2 regions of the Sporosarcina koreensis genome follow, and region 1 is predicted to be linked to the other one. Evidence: a T-box and tRNA genes for the amino acid it is inferred to sense, from the RefSeq annotation. Region 1 holds a T-box; the other holds one or more tRNA genes.
The links. A T-box is a leader RNA that pairs with one kind of tRNA and senses whether it is charged. The one in region 1 lies ahead of metG (methionine--tRNA ligase), so its partner is inferred to be a tRNA-Met.
Positions count from the first base shown of each region.

Region 2: it encodes a tRNA-Met, which carries the amino acid that the T-box ahead of metG (methionine--tRNA ligase) is inferred to sense. The anticodon was not compared.

Region 1 is NZ_JBHSNP010000029.1:421,645-430,278, forward strand. Features, by position in the region: gene ACFPTP_RS17860 (CPBP family intramembrane glutamic endopeptidase) at 1-99, shown strand, start outside; gene ACFPTP_RS17865 (potassium channel family protein) at 68-1,102, opposite strand; gene ACFPTP_RS17870 (sensor histidine kinase) at 1,231-3,438, opposite strand; gene ACFPTP_RS17875 (hypothetical protein) at 3,438-3,617, opposite strand; gene ACFPTP_RS17880 (response regulator transcription factor) at 3,595-4,284, opposite strand; gene ACFPTP_RS17885 (hypothetical protein) at 4,926-5,108, shown strand; T-box leader at 5,162-5,421, shown strand; gene metG (methionine--tRNA ligase) at 5,616-7,313, shown strand; gene ACFPTP_RS17895 (hypothetical protein) at 7,485-7,685, shown strand; gene ACFPTP_RS17900 (hypothetical protein) at 7,753-8,610, shown strand; gene ACFPTP_RS17905 (hypothetical protein) at 8,603-8,634, shown strand, end outside.
Region 2 is NZ_JBHSNP010000006.1:13,238-21,871, reverse strand. Features, by position in the region: gene ACFPTP_RS02935 (S41 family peptidase) at 1-6, opposite strand, end outside; gene ACFPTP_RS02930 (helix-turn-helix domain-containing protein) at 117-965, shown strand; gene yabP (sporulation protein YabP) at 1,123-1,419, shown strand; gene yabQ (spore cortex biosynthesis protein YabQ) at 1,416-1,883, shown strand; gene ACFPTP_RS02915 (FtsB family cell division protein) at 1,938-2,354, shown strand; gene ACFPTP_RS02910 (S1 domain-containing RNA-binding protein) at 2,480-2,899, shown strand; gene ACFPTP_RS02905 (DinB family protein) at 3,039-3,482, shown strand; tRNA gene ACFPTP_RS02900 (tRNA-Met) at 3,686-3,759, opposite strand; gene ACFPTP_RS02895 (SpoIIE family protein phosphatase) at 3,955-6,366, shown strand; gene tilS (tRNA lysidine(34) synthetase TilS) at 6,408-7,793, shown strand; gene hpt (hypoxanthine phosphoribosyltransferase) at 7,823-8,365, shown strand; gene ftsH (ATP-dependent zinc metalloprotease FtsH) at 8,590-8,634, shown strand, end outside.

The sequences.
Region 1 (8,634 bases):
AATGAAAAATGCCGCACGATCCTGCCGTCTTGGATCATCCATATGTTTGCGGATCTCGGCATATTACTTATCGGGGTGTATATCCTTTATTTTTATTGACACGGAAGTGCTCAATTTTTTTCGGATTGCCGATGACGATCAGCGTATCTCCCCGCTGGAATTTTTCACTTAGATCCAGATTGCTAAGCAGTTCTTCATTCCGTAAAATCGCGACGAGGGTGATTTCAAAGTGCTTCTGCAGGTTCGCGTCCTCGATTGTCATGCCGATTAACGGTTCCGAATGATCCAGGGCGACTTCCCCTACCATGAACTCTTTTTTCTCCGAACGGATCAAATCATTGATGAAGTCCGTGCCGTTCGGTTTCATGACAGACATCGCCAACTCCCTTCCTCCAATGACGGAAGGATTGATGACGCTCGTGGCACCCGCTTTTTCCAATATGTCTTCCGAGTCATCCCGTTCGGCACGCGCTGCGATGACAATGTCCTCATTGATGCTTTTCGCAGTCAACGTGATGAACACATTGTCGGCATCATTGGAGAGGGCAGTGATCAAGGCGCGGGCTTGACCGACACGCGCCTGCAGCAAGATGGCTTTGTCAGTCGGATCGCCGATGATTCTTAGAGTGCCTGGTTCGACGACTTCCAGTAGATCACTTTCATTTTCGTGAATGAATAATATCTGAACGCCTTCCTCTTTCAGCTGCTTATACACTTGTCTTCCGACGCGACCAAAACCGCAAATGACGATATGATCGTTCAAATTGGCAATTTGTTTTTCCATCCTTCTCACCCACACCCTATTCGATAATTGCTGCTCGATAAAATAAGAAGCACCGACTCCTAATGCGTACGTCACAATTCCTGCTCCTAGCGGCACGAGAAAGAGTGCAAACCACCGGCCTTCCTGCGTCGTCGGATAAATGTCCCCATAGCCGATCGTCATGACCGAAATGATTGTCATCCAAAAGGCATTGAAAGGTGATAAATCTTCAAAATACATAAACCCGGTCGTCGCCACAACGAGCAGAAGCACCGTTATGCCGATCAAAAAAATGACCCGCTTATATCGCCTATCCAAATCCATCCATCGGCTATACAAACCGGTCACCTCCGCACAAAAGTTTTTCTATCTGTATTCCTTTGCTTGGTCGGTTGTAAACCTTCTTCGATGCCCACAAACAAAAAAACGCATGCCTGCCAATTTTCCCGGCATTGCATGCGGATTTTTTATTTTGTCAGCACGGATACTGTCACTTTGAACAGATCGCCGTCCAGATCGATTTTCATCCTTCCGCCGTGCATGTCGACGATTGATTGTGCGATGGCTAAACCGAGTCCTGAGCCGTCGGTATGTCGCGATGTGTCTGCACGCTTGAAACGCTCGAACAGTTCATCGACATTTTCACCAAGCTCGTATTTCGTAATATTTTTCACGACAAATTCTGCAGACTCCCCTACTTTACGCAGTGTTACGTATACACGAGTTCCCGGCAATGAGTATTTGATTGCATTGACGATCAGGTTATCAAGTACGCGCCACCATCTTTGGCCGTCTACGTAGGCGATAAGCATATCTTCAGGGAATGTCGTCCTGAAATCGAGCCCCGATTCTGCGATTTCTTCAGCATGTTCAGCAAGTGCTTGCTGGAGCAATTGCGTCAAATCGACACGCTGCTTGTGCAGTTCCAGATTGCCGCTTGCCATTTTCGACACTTCGAATAAATCCTCGATGAGCGTCTTCAGTCTTTGCGATTTCTTATCCAATATATCGACATATTTCGCGCGTTCTTCCGGTGTGATCGTTTCATCTTTTAAAAGGTCGGTGTACGTAATGATCGACGTCAACGGCGTTCGCAGGTCATGGCTCACATTCGTGATCAATTCCGTTTTCAGCCGCTCGCTTTTCGCCTGCTCGCTCATGGAAACCCGTACGCCTTCTCGAAGATTGTTCAAGTTTTTCGCGTGATCCGCGAGTGGTGAACGGCCTTCGATTTTGATGTCTTCATTCAAACGTCCGGAAGCCATTTGTTCTGTCGCAACGATGATTCGGTTTAAGTACGCGGAACGCCGAATGAAAACATAAAGCGCTGGCAAGCCAAGAAATAGGACGCAAGCAATATAGACGACAAATAAAAACGGCGCTATGAATCCTCCGACAAATCCTATACCCGCAAGGAAGAATCCGATAAGCAGGATAAATGATTGAACGCCGATCGATCTCTTCAAGAACATCTCACGGATTGCCCTTAAGAACTGGAGCGTGAAACTGTTTTTCACATCCTTCGCAAACATACCTTCCCGCTTCCATCGCTCCACACTGTTCACAAGCTGGAATGCAAGCAAGGCTGTCATGAGGACGCCTCCAAAAAAGATGGTGCCCAGCCAAATAACCCAACTTTCCAGTCTTTGTTGCATAAAGAAGTTCAGCAGATTGTAGGACTTGCTGTTGATGGATTCTACTAAAATTAGCGCTGACATGAAAAATGCCGCTGCTTTTACATCGATTTTCACATCAGAATACCAATCAGCAATCGGTGTTCCTGTCACCCATTCCTTCCGAAACTTCATAACAGTTAATAAGGCAATGAGTGCTAGTAAGCCAAGAGCCCAAAAGGCATACATGCCATATTTCCCTCTGTTGAAATCCTTGTATTGTGCATATAAAGCGCCGCCCTTCTCAAAGGCCGCCTTAGGAACAATGACAACACCTTCAAAGGATTGCACAGGGTTTGCCATGGCAGTTATTTCTTCATCGGACACATAATCATCTTCATAATATTTAACGTATGTCGTTGTCCATTCCGAATAGCGTCCCGGTAATGAGCTCGCCTTAAAGTAATTACTATTTGCATTGAAATTCTTTTTATAGACAGCAGGTTTCGAAATATCACCTTTAGAAAACGTCTCGCCAGTTTCGACATTCTTTAATTTATAAGCAACATGTAATGAATAGGTTTTATTTTTAACTTCATTCAAATAATTCTCTAAAACCTTTTCTTTCCCTTTACGGATTTTCGCCTCTACATGGCCATCTTGCTCAAAGTTCTTTCGGATATCCTCCAATTTCATATCCCGTTCTTCAATCAGAGAGCTTTGCAATAATTCATTTCCAGCATCTTTCGCATCAGCTATTCTCTGTGCATATTGGTCGTGGATATTGGAAAGCTGGTCTGCCAGTGTCCCATATCGGTACCGATGTCTCTCGATTTCATCGTCGGATACCGTAATTTTCTTCTTCGCCTCTTCTATGTTGATCGGATTTAGAACGGAAGGACCGATTACATCGTAAAACTCGTCTAACTGCCATTTCATATCATTCGAATCGGAAAAATCCTTTCCAATCAAACCCGTCCCCTGTCTTGCAAATGTAAGGCTGGCAAGCAGCACAATTGTAACAAGCGCGGACCATACTAATAGAAGTGCTTTATTTTTCATCAGGCCGTGCCCCCTCTAATGATGCGTGAAAAATATGCGATAGCCCTTGTTGATCGTTCCCATCCACTTTCGATCATATCAAGGATGTGCGGGAAGCAATAACCGATGCTGACCATGGCGATACAGATGGAGAATACCGAAAAGACGACGCCCCAATCACTTCTCGATTTTGTAACCAATGCCCCACACCACCTTTACATATCGCGGATTTTTCGGGTCCGCTTCAATTTTTTCGCGAATTTTACGGATGTGGACCGCCACGATATTTTCCGCATTGTACGCTTCTTCATTCCATACACGTTCGTAAATTTCATTTATCGAAAACACACGCCCCGCATTTTTCATAAGCAATTCCGTAATCTTATATTCAATCGGCGTCAGCTTCACCGGTTTCCCATCAACCGATAACTCTTTCGCATCTTCATCGAGCGCCAACCCGTCAATCTCAATCTTTTTCTGGCCTTCGTATGTACCGAACTGGACATACCGACGCAGCTGTGACTTGACGCGCGCCATCAATTCAAGCGGGTGGAACGGCTTCGTTACATAATCATCTGCTCCGACCGACAGACCATGGATCTTATCCGTATCCTCCGCCTTCGCGCTGAGCATGATGATCGGAATGTTCTGCGCCTCCCGGATTTTGAACGTCGCCGTAATCCCATCCATATTCGGCATCATAATGTCGAGGATGAGCAGATGGACTTCATTCGTTTGAATCAAATCAAGCGCCTCTTTCCCATCCGCTGCCTTCAACACGTCGTATCCTTCATTTTTCAAATAAATTTCGATCCCATCGCGGATCTCCTTATCATCATCCGCCACGAGAACTGTGAACTTCGCCATCATCCGCACCTCACTTTCCTCTATGATACCAATTGTAGTGGTTAAATCTTAACATTCGATGAGGGGAATTATGAAGAAATTCTTAAGATGGTGGTTCGTTGGCTTAAGATTTATGTCTGATAATGGTTGAGTGGTGTTAAAGTCGGTGTGAGTGGTGATAAAGTGCGTCTAAGTGGTGATAACGGTCGTCTAAGTGGTGATAAACTTTTGCCGACTTCAAAATCGATGGATTTGTTCGCAAGTCGTCCTGGAAATCGCTTGAAATGTGGCGCAGCGGTGGTAAACCGGGGAGAATCGGTGGTAAAGTCCCGAGATTCGGTGGTAAACTCTTGCAAATCGGTGGTAAACCCTTGCAAGTCGGTGGTAAGCTGTTGCATTCGCGGAAAATGCATGGAGACTGCCATGGAAATCCCTCAAATTGCATCGAAGCGGTGATAAATCGGTATAAGTCAGTGATAAATGCCTAAGAGTCGGTGATAAAATCGGACAAGACGGTGATAAATGCTTGAGAGTCGGTGATAAACTGCCTGAAGTCTGTGCTTTTGGTAGACTTATTCCCTAAGGGAGATCTGCTTTTCTCCCACTTGTTATAAATCAAACCAAAATGTCCATCCTTCCCATATATCGGGAGGTGAATCGACTTGGCGAATGAGAAGAAAAAGAAAATCAAAAAAGGCAATACGCTGGATCGTGAGGAATTCGGGTATGGATTCGATATTAGCCCTGATGATATGGGTGTAATCGGGAAGAATGACAACGTGAAAAATAAAAACAATACGAAAAGAGAAAAATATGACAAAGACCGTCCGCCGACAAATTGGTAGACACTATTGATTTCTCTGAATCAAACGACTATAATCATTTCAACTACATCTTACTAAAGGCAATGAGAGGGAAAAGTAAAAAGCGGATGTCGCATAGAGAGCTTCTGACGGTGGAAATGAAGCGGACAAAACTTTTGAACATGATCCTTGAGCCGCGCGCTGAACGTCTTTTGACTAGTAGGATGCGACGAGTTTTGGCGCTTGTTATCCACGTCAAAGTATAACGCTTTTTTGGCGCGTACTTTTGGAGGCAATCAGTGTGAGCTGCTTGCGAAGTAAGGTGGTACCACGGGTGATAGACCCCGTCCTTATCGGTTTTTATCGATAGGGGCGGGGTTTTTTATTTTCTCAAGAAAGTTTTGCGCAAATTTATACCGGTTTTGAGGAATTTTGTAGGAGTTATGCGCACTTTCAGCATAGTTATGAGGCATTTCAGCAGAGTTATGCGCAACTTTTGATGGATTATGCGCATTTCGGGACTTTAAACCTACTTCAAATCTAGCCTTCATCTCCAATCAATGGAGTAGAAGGCGATCAAAAACTAAGGGGGAGTCGAACATGTCAGTTTTTATCGGAGGAGCTTGGCCGTATGCAAATGGGTCGCTGCATCTTGGGCATATCACGGCATTGCTGCCGGGGGATATTTTGGCGAGGTATTACCGGTTGAAAGGCGAGAAGGTACTTTACGCTTCGGGAAGTGATTGCAACGGTACGCCTATTTCGATCCGGGCGAATGCCGAAGGAGTATCTGTTAAGGAAATCGCGGACCGTTACCATACGGAATTCATCGTTTGCTTTTCAAGACTGGGATTCTCGTATGACATTTACACGCGAACAGACGGAAGGTTTCACCATCAAGTCGTCCGTAATGTATTTTTAACGTTATTGGACCGCGGTTTTATTTTCAAAAAGGAAGTGGAACAGACGTATTGCGAGGTTGACGAGCGTTTTCTTCCCGACCGATTCGTCGAGGGAATTTGTCCGCATTGCGAAAGTCGGGCACGCGGCGATCAATGCGACAATTGTGGCTCGATTTTAGATCCACTTGAATTGTCGGAGCGCACGTGCAAGCTTTGTGGAAATGAACCGACTGTGCGGAAAACGGAGCATTTTTATTTCAAATTAAGTGCTTTCCAAGAGGAACTTGAGAAGTATGTCGGTGCAGCGAAGACCGAAGGAAGATGGCGTGAAAATGCGATTCATCAATCCGAGCGCTATTTACGGGAAGGACTCCGTGATCGAGCCGCCTCCAGGGATTTGGCGAATGGTGTCGGTATTCCTGTAAGAGGCTATGAGGATAAGAAAGTGTATGTGTGGATTGAGGCAGTGACGGGCTATTATTCCGCGAGCCAGGAATGGGCCGCTTTGAACCGTGTTGATTTCGTGGAGTTTTGGAATGAAGATACGGTCTCCTACTATGTGCACGGCAAAGACAACATCCCTTTCCATACGATCATTTGGCCCGCGATTCTTATGGGAATCGGGAAAGAGTACGCATTGCCGACTCGTGTCATTTCCAATGAATATTTGACATTGGAGAAGCGGAAATTGTCGACGAGCCAGAACTGGGCGGTATGGGTGCCGGATATTTTGGAACGTTATCATCCGGATTCAGTGCGCTATTTTCTGACCGCGAACGCCCCAGAAGGCAGGGATGCAGATTTTTCATGGCGGGAGTTCATTTATAGTCATAACTCCGAACTGTTGGGCGCGTATGGGAATTTCGTGAACCGGACGTTGAAGTTTATTGAGAAATCGTATGATGGGGTTACGCCGGTTGCGGAGATTAATGGGGAAATAAAAAAGACCATTGTGGATCTTTACCGAATTGTTGGCGAGCGTATCGAGACTGGACATATTAAAGAAGCGATTGAAACGATATTCGATTTTATCCGACAAGCTAATAAATACTTCGATGATGAGAAGCCTTGGATTCAGATCAAGGAGGACGAAGCAGTATGCGCGCGGACGATGTCGACTTGTGTGTACATTATTGCCAACTTGGCGCAGCTCCTCTCCCCTTTCCTGCCGTTTTCGAGTGAGGAAGTCGGGAGGATGTTGGGGGTTAGGAAATTTGAATGGAATGAGATTCAAATTGGGGGTAGAGCATTGGTTGATGTGAAGCCGCTGTTTGAGCGGATTGATGTTGCGCAAATTGATGTGGAGTTGGAACGGTTGAAGGAGAAATCTGCAGGGGTTAAATAATTCTTGGCCTTCTCGGCATTTGAGAGGGCTTTTTCTTTTGAAATTGGAGGAGGATTGTAGCGAGTCGGTGATAAACTTATTTTTGTACGAAAATAAGTTAGCAACTAGAAAAAATCGCTCGTTTGCTGTAAAGAAACGCCTAAAAAATGGGCGAACGGTGATAAAGTCGTGTTGAGCGGTGATAAACTCACTCTAAGCGGTGATAACAGCGGTGTAAGCGGTGATAAAGTGAGCCGAAGCGGTGGTAACGAGGCGAGAAGCGGTGGTATTCGGTTGAAAGTCGGTGGTAACCTGCCGAGAGTCGGTAGTAAAGTCGCCCAAGTCGGTGGTAACTTGCTGAGAGTCGGTGGGAAACTCCCCTCCTCCAAATAATTGGTGCAATCTCGCCTTCCGTTTGAGACAATATACTGACAAAGGAAAAGTTGGAAGGAGGAATCACGTGAAAGAACGTTATTTTTGGGTAGCACTCGGACTTATTGCAATCAGTTGGATTGTGAATTCATTATATGCACATTCGAACCAGTTGGAGGAGCCTATTTTTCTGGATCATTATATTGAAACGACTACGGATGAAAACGACCATAACTATGTCACCTTCTACTACTTGGCGAATAAAAATGATCGCTCACATATCAATTACATAAGATTAGGTGATGTCGAAGGCTTTCCGCAAGGTGACTACTTCTATACGGATACCACCGCCCCTCATGCGATTGACACTTTTAGACATCAAGAACTGAGAAGCATAACCGTCAAATTACGGTCATTCAGCGATAATACGGAGAAACAGTCATTCAATGAAATGGCCGTGTTTTATTCAGACGGAAGATCATCAACCGCGGCCATCGGGGAAGTAATCATCCATCCAAATAGGTTTTATGCGAATGACGATAGTAGAGCGTTAGAGCAACCATCCAGCGGAGGCAGCAATGACGGTTCGAGTTGGGATACATTCCGAGCAACCGAGCCGTTGGCAATCGAGAAGATCGATTTCCCTTTCAATGAACCGATTGAAGACTGGTTCCTCTTCACGATCAGCGGCAAACAAACAGAACAACCGCTGGATTCCCTCAAACTTCCGATTCATTTAGAGAAGGATAAATCTGTGACATTGAGAGTCGATTTTAAAGAAAAAAGTTTTGTGAACCCTTTCGCATTCGCCATCCGTATATCTGGAACAACAGCGGATGGAAAACCTTTCACAAACTATGCTCACTACAATCTGTTTCCGTATGTAACACAAGATGACGTGAACCGAATCATCGAGGAAAAGACAGGGAGGGTTTCGAGTGAATAAAGCGTTGCGGTATATGTTTTGGGG
Region 2 (8,634 bases), on a different contig from region 1:
TTCCACTTCATATTCCTCCTAACAATATTTGTCATATGATCCTTGCGTATTAATCATCACACAGGTACACTAGCTTCAATTCAGAATTCCCTTATACGGGAATGGAGGTGAAGGATTTGGATTTCGGGAAAACATTCAAAGAGATAAGGTCAGCTAGAGGCTTTACAATTAACAATTTGGCAGATGATTATGTTTCTAAATCAACGATTTCGAGATTTGAAAGATCTGAGGCTGATATAACATTAGAAAAATTAATTCACATAATGGATAAAGTAAAAATATCGATGCGAGAATTTGTGTTTCTAACGAAGACAGCTCATGCAGACGTCTCTTCGTTAGAGCTGCTGTCTAAAGTTGTGATGGATGGCAACCTTGCTCTGTTGGAAAGGTTAGTCGATGAGGAATGGGCAAGGTTTGAAAAAACCGGCAGTAAATATTCGAAGCTGTCTGCGATTGTATTAGAAGCTCATTACAAGAGTCTGACCAATAGGGAGATAGAAATAAAAGAAAGTGATATTGAATTTTTAACGGATTACTTGTTTCAGTGTGAGCTTTGGACTCAGTTTGACTTGGTATTGTTCGGTGATTCAATGTCATATCTTCCAATTGAAACATCTATCGTTTTGTCAAAGGAATTAATTAAGAAAACGCAAGTATTCCATAAAGATCGCCAAATCTTCGAAACACTAATTAATACCTTAATAAACATCACGTTGGTATGTATTGAAAATGACAGAATGGATACTGCAGAAGACTTTATCGTTACGTTAAAGAAGCTTGACATAGATGAAACATTTTTCTTGGAAAGGGTTATATTGAAATTCGTGATCGGCTTATTCCTCATAAAAAAGGGGGAGATAGACCAAGGAGAAAAACAAGTAAATGAAGCTCTGCAAGCGATGAAATTGGCTGATGCACTTAGACTGGAAGAAATCTTTCATACCTTTTATGAGAGAATTAGATAAAATAGCTACTAAGTATCTTTTACTTGTGGATTTGTCAGGTAAATACTCTTACAAAAAAGCTTGTTCACATTGCTATATGACAGGAATTTTTCCTGTCATGTTTTTTTATACGCCCGCATAAGATGGCAGTGAACGTACAAGCAAAGGGAGGAATAGTATGCAAATCCAGACGGATAACCCATCATACGCAATCCCATCGGGTGATCATGTCGTCACGATGCGGAACCGAAAAAGAATGGATCTTACATCTGTAAAAACGATCGACCGGTTCGACCAAGAGGAGTTCATTGTCCGGACATCGCAAGGAGTACTAGTAATACGCGGGGAGGAGCTGCGCATCGTCCATTTGGATGTAGACAAAGGGCTTCTTACTTTGGAAGGTACGATCGGCACGATGCAATACGACGAAGAAGATGCAAGTTCGCGTGGTTTCCTCCATAAATTATTTGGATGAGTCTCTCCGTCCAGTTTCTTAGTCTTCTTGCAATGATTGGGACAGGCATTGGGGCCGGGGCTTTCATGGATTTGATCGGAACGGGCGTGGATGCGACCGGCAAGAAATCGATTATCCGGAAATACGCGGTCCCTTTGGAAGTAATCGGATGGATCTTGATTGGGTGTGCATCGTTCTACGTTCTTTTCATAGTCCGGGATGGGGCATGGAGGATGTATGATCCGGTTGCACAAATTTGCGGCTTGCTGTTATACGCCTCGATTTTCCACCGGCCTTTCAGGTTTTTCGGGAGAATCCTGAATATGTTGATCATCAAACCGATTTGGTTCATCATCATGCTCGTTGTGAAGATGATCAGCTTTATCGTCAAGCTGATCGTCAGGATTGTGAGATTCCTTCTTTCTCCGTTCATCTTTCTCTATAACAAAGTCTATAACTCTCTCTTTAAATCCGTTGAAGAATGATGTATAATTACTAGACTTATCGGATTTCGTTAGTAATGAGGGGGAGTGCAGGACATGGAGCAAAGGAAAAGGAAATCATCCACGACCGTTGCATCGATTGAAACTGAATATGTCCGCTCGTTGCGTAAAAAAGAAATTTGGAGAAACAAGCAGAAAAAGCGGCTTCGACGGAAACTGTTCATCTATGCGGTGATCGCATTCGTGGTGCTCGGCGGGTTGACGAATATGTATATTCAGCAACAGCAGACACTGAAGGAGAAAGAACAGCAAAAAGTGGAGACGCTCGCAAAGTTGGAAGAAGTAAAGGAAGAGCAAGAACTTCTTAAAAAACAACTTGTGAAACTAGATGATGATGACTATATTGCCAAGCTTGCGCGGAAAGAATATTTCTTATCTGATAAAAATGAAATCATCTTTACTGTTCCTAAAAATAAGAAGAAAAAAGACGAAAAAGATGACGGAAAAGAGTAGTCTTATTGACACTCTTTTTTTGTTGGCTATAATGAAAGTAAGGATCTTGCACTTGCAGGACTCGCCATATGGTAAAAGGCATCTGAAAAGAGGCCGTTTAAATCTTAAGGAGGAGCATTTTTTTTATGTCAATTGAAGTAGGCAGCAAGTTACAGGGGAAAGTTACAGGGATCACAAACTTCGGTGCGTTCGTCGAACTGCCGAACGGTTCAACTGGTCTGGTCCATATTAGTGAAGTAGCGGACAATTATGTGAAGGATATCAATGACCACCTAAAAGTAGGCGATATGGTTGAAGTGAAAGTGATGAATGTCGGCACTGACGGAAAAATCGGGTTATCGATCAGAAAAGCGAAACCGGAAGCTGAACGTCCTCAACGCCCTCAACGTCCTCGTCACAGCGGTGGCCGTCCTAGCCATAATGACCGTCCAGAGAATTTTGAGCAAAAGATGGCGAAATTCATGAAAGACAGTGAAGAGCGCCTTTCAACTTTGAAAAGAGCAACAGAATCTAAACGCGGTGGCCGTGGCGCAAGAAGAGGGTAACTTGCTGGCTGTTTCAATTAGTGGAAATGAATCTCTTATGAGCGATCTGGCATCTATTTAAGATGTCGGGTCGTTTTTTTGTGTAAAGGATTTCAACCTGTAGCTGCCGAATAATTAATGAAAAGGGGGCTGAATTGGAATGAATGAAATCTTGGGCAATCTTAGAAAGTACTTGGAATGGGCGGAGTCGCTCCATTCAATGACCGAACAACAGGCGGATACACCTTATCAAGAGGGAAAATGGACGCCGAAGGAAATTCTTATGCATATGGCGGAGTGGGATCGATTCACTTTGGAGCATCGGCTTCACCGTTTGAAAGAATCAGAGAAGCTTGAGGATGTAGAGTGGGGACCATTCAATGAGCAAGCTGCGAAACTTTCAAAACAATATTCTTTTGATGAAGTGATTGCATTGGCAAAGCAGTATCGGCAGCAGATTATTGAATGGCTTGAAGGCTTGGATGAAGCGGAATGGACGAAACCATTTAACATCGGCGAGCATGTTTTGACATTGGAGGATTATTTCTCGGATTTTGTTTGGCATGATTCGCATCATAAGGAACAAATCGAGTCGATTCGATAAGAAGAGAAGAACGTTTTTGATTTATGCGCGTCTGCGGGGATTTATGCGTTTTTGGAAAGAGTTATGCGTGAGTTTCCTGTTTTATGCGTGATTCAGCAAGGTTATGCGTAAGTTTTCCGTTTTATGCGTGATTCCAGCGATTTATGCGTTTTTGGGTATAAAAAAAGCGGCCAGTCTGAAGACTGGCCGCTTTCCTTTAGTTATAGCGGCGGAGGGGGTCGAACCCACGACCTTTCGGGTATGAACCGAACGCTCTAGCCAGCTGAGCTACGCCGCCATGTTGTTCAAATGAATCCGAACGACAATAACCATAATACAACGGTCGACGGAGTGTGTCAACCTTTCGTTGTAAAATAGAAAAACGCTTCGGAAGAAGTCGAAATATTTCTAGATCACTTTGTCAGGAACAGACAAATTCTTTGGCTTGACCTATGTATACTCAGGGACAAGTAGACATAGGGGGAATGTGGAGATGAAGATGATAGGCAATCTTGAAAGACCGGTAGGCCAGCAGATTCGTCATGTGTTCAGCGCGGTGGGCAAGCGGAAGATGTATGTTTTGATGGCGGCATTCTTTTTACTAAGTACGTTTTTCTTGTCGCAAGCTGTTCTATTTAACGCGGCGGTTCCTTTTTTTCTGCCAATATGGGCATTGGCACAAATGCGATTCAGGAATCATCTCATCTATGTATTCATCGGGGGAATTGCGGGAGGGGCTTTTTTAGGGCTTGGACAAGCGGTGATCCATTTATTGCAGCTGCTGTTGTTCAATGTGGTGAGCAAGCATCCGCTTATGCGAAAGTCGATTCCTTTGACGGTCGCAGGGACGATCATTGTCGTCCAAGTTCTTTGGCAGTTTGTTATGAATAGCGGGCATACGCCTGTCGAAGTGCAGTTGTCGATCGGTTTCGAAGCAGTCCTTGCTTTGTTCATGACGTTTTTCCTGTTTGTTGCATTTCCTCATCGGGAGCGCATTTTCTTCGGTCAATGGTCTCCGGAGCGTCTCGGGGCTGTTTGCATTGTCGGCATCATGGCGACAACGGGAATGGGCAATCTGATGGTCGGTCCGATTTCGATTTCGGGATTGCTTCTTCATTTCACCATTTTGTTGGCAGCGCTTGCAGGCGGTCTCCCTTTTTCCACGACAATTGCGATGATGATCGCGGCGATTGCGGGAGTCGCTGAGTTATCGTTCACTGGGATGATGGCCGTGTATGGCATGACGGGGTTTTTCGCAGGCGCTTTCAAACGCCTTGGGAAGTTGGGTATTGCGACAGGCGGCTTTGCGGTATCCGTTTTCTTCTTCTTATATGATTTTACCTTGCCGCTTGATACGTCCCATTTCTTGACGATCGGCCTGGCGACATTCCTGTTTTTCTTCGTCCCCACGAAGAAAGTGGAACCGATCAGCCGGATGATCACGCCCAGCGGTCAACAAGATATTTCGGTGAAGAGGCAGCAATGGTTAACCGATCGTCTTGATGAGCAATTGTCCGATTTTCAGCAGTTTGCTGAATTCATGTCCAATCTCGTCAATGATCGTTTCGCTTCGGATGATGGGAATGCTGCTCAGAACATCCCGTCAATCTGCCAGTCCTGTTTCAGATATTCGAAGTGTTGGGAGGGGAATGAAGAAGGGATGGCCCGTCTTCTTTATGAATGGGAAGGGACGTATTCCGCAACGAAGAAGGCGGCACGCCATCGTGTCGAGGAACGAATTAAATATAAATGCATCCGCTCTTCAGGTTTGATTTCCGAACTTGAGGAATCAGCTTCCAATCATCTGTTAATGGGGCAGCTGCAGCACGGTCGGAAAATGCTCGCATTGCAGTTAAGGGATATGAGCAATCATTTGGAGAAAATCATGAATGACATAAAAGGGGAGTTGACGGTTAACCATCTTGCAGAAGAGGAATTGGGGAAGCATTTGCAATCTCAAGGAATCGAATATTATCAGATCGACATTTTATCTGAGGAGAAGGGTGCCTACCGGATCGTTATTTCAACTCCGGAAAGGCGTTCCGATTTCGAGACGGATACGACTGTGGCGGAACGTCTCATATTACCATTATTAGAGGAGGTCTATCGGGAGCCGTTTAAAGTGGAGAAGACTGCTGTGCTGCAAGATCCTTTCCCGCATATTCAAATTATGTTCTGCTCGGCTGTCCGCTTTTCATTGGAATACGGAATTGTGGCAACGGCAGGGGGAGGGGCGTTCCATGCGGGCGACGCCTATGAAGTGTTTCCGATTCACGACGGCCTCACCGCTGTACTACTGTCGGACGGAATGGGGCATGATATGAATGCCTATCGGGAAAGCCGGAAAGTGATACGTCTTATGCGGGAATGCCTGGACCGGAAGATGGATCCAGAAACAGCGATGCACACGTTGCATTACATGATGTCGTTGAACGGGCTTGATGATATGTACGCAACACTTGATTTGGCGTTACTTGACTTGCAGGACGGACGGCTCTGGTCCTGGAAGGCGGGTTCGATGAGCACCTATATAAAAAGAGGCCAGGATTTCCTACGGCTTGACAGCAAATCGGTTCCTGTCGGATTCCTCCCGTCGTTTTCCGTGGAAGCGACAAATGAGGAATTAAAATCGGGTGACGTTATCGTCATGTTGACAGATGGCGTATTCAACGGATCGGTAACGATTGAAAAGCAGGAAGACGCGATCTATGGAATATTGGAAAAGTACGAGCACCTGTCCAGCGAGCCATTGGCCGACCGTATTATGTCTGAAATGGAAAGGAAATTCGGCATTGTTGCGGATGACCGAACTGTGCTCGTAATGAAAGTTGAACACGTTTTACCGAAGTGGACGACAATAAAGCCCACAAATCGATTTATTTCCCGGGAAAAAGTTATGGGGTAGAATAGGAGGAAATGATAAGAGAACAGACGGAGGGGCGCAACATGAACGTGTTTGAAAGGAAGATCCTTGATTTTATTCAAAAAGAGGTATTGCTGTCATCGGGCCATCGGGTACTTGTCGCATGCTCCGGCGGGTTGGATTCGGTCGCACTTTTGCTCTTTCTGGCAAGTATCCGCGAAAGACTGCGGATTGAAGTGGCTGCCGCCCATGTCGACCATATGCTTCGTGGAAAAGAGTCCTCAGATGATGGCAAGTTTGTGCTAGCGTTATGTGAAAAGCTCGGAATTCCTTTTTTCGGTGGTAATGTGCCTGTCCCCTTTATTTTAAATATGGAAGGCGGTAATATGCAGGACGTCTGCAGGACCGGGAGATATGCTTTTTTCAATGAAGTGATGCAGGCGGAAGGCTATGACATTCTGGCAACCGCCCATCACGCCGAAGACCAATTGGAGACAGTGCTCATGCAATTGTCCAAAGGGAGCGTCCCTCTTGGCGTCCCAGTGAGTCGGCCGTTCGCTGGAGGCACCGTCATCAGGCCGTTCCTGCCGGCAATGAAGGAAGAGCTACTTGCGTATGTAGAGGGGCAAGGAGCACAATTCAGGGAGGACCCGAGTAACGATAGCGACTCCTATTTGCGGAACCGGCTGCGCCATCATGTCGCACCCTTCATCTTGTCGGAAAATCCATCCGCGGCTCTGAATGTCGCCAAAATGACGATAGGCCTGCAAGAGGATGAAATGCTGTTGGACAGCCTTGCAAAAGAGCGTTTCGAGTCCATCGTTACGTTCACCAAAGACGGGCTTCCGACCTTTGCACTGGATCTGTTCAGAAGCATGCACACCGCTTTACAAAAGCGCTTCATTCCACTACTATTGAATTATCTATATTCCGGGGAAATCATACCTGTTGAATACAACACAGCCCTTTTGAATCAATTGCATCATCACTTGTCCGCAAGTGATGGAAATGTCACGGTCGACCTGCCGAAAGGGTACCGGTTTGTACGGGAATACGGCACTGTTTCGATTGTGAAAAATGAAGAAGTCCTTAGTTCTTCCATTCAGAGGTTGGAAAAAGGCGAATGGACAAGCTGGGGCGATATGCTGTTATATTGGGACGATGCGAATGGACATGATGGGGAAATTGCCGAAATGATGTATTTCGATCTACCTGATTCTAATTTGCCGCTTTACGTAAGAGGCCGAGAAGACGGGGACCGAATTATGCTTCCAGGCATGGCTCGGCCAAAGCGTTTGTCCAGATTGTTCATTGATGAAAAAATCGGCGCCGAAAAACGGCGAAAGCTGCCGGTTGTGACAACTGCGCACGGTGAAGTTTGCGCCATTCCTGGCGTACGATATGGCATCCAGTTCAGGAAACATAAAACGGAACGGGAAACGTACATATTCAAAATGAAGGAAAAGTGAAAATCTTAACGGAAAAGAGAGGGAACTCGATGTTGCAAAGAGATATTCAAGAAGTGCTCATCACAGAAGAAGAAATCCAAGAGAAAATAGCGGAATTGGGTGCCGTGCTCACGGAAGACTACCAGGATAAATTCCCGCTTGCGATCGGTGTCCTTAAGGGAGCTCTGCCGTTCATGAGCGATTTGATCAAACGGATCGATGCGTATATCGAATTGGATTTCATGGACGTATCCAGCTATGGAAATGCGACAGTGTCATCCGGAGAAGTGAAAATCGTCAAAGACTTGAATGCAAGTGTGGAAGGCCGCGACGTATTGATCATCGAAGACATCATTGATAGCGGTAAAACATTGAATTACTTAGTCGAACTTTTCAAATACCGGAAAGCGAAATCCATTAAAATCGTCACGTTGCTTGACAAACCAACGGGCCGAAAAGTGGATTTGAAAGCGGATTATGTCGGATTCCTTGTACCTGATGCATTTGTCGTCGGTTATGGGCTTGATTACGCAGAAAAATATAGGAACTTGCCTTATATCGGTGTATTGAAAAAGGAAATCTACTCTTTCTGAAAGCTTTTCAACAAACCTTTACGAGGGGCGATGGAAAGCTTTTTCCATATTCGACCGGAAGCCGGCATACTATCAGCCTCGGTCGTATAGCGTTCCGCGCATGTGGCTGAAGGAGAATTCCGTATTCTTCACCTTAGCAAGAAAGGCATTTCCTTTGTAGGTTGAATCTGTTATATGATAAGATTTACAATAGTTTTCTGTTGAAAGAAATGAGGAGGCTTGGGATGAATCGTATACTTCGATACTTTCTACTATACGGATTGATCTTC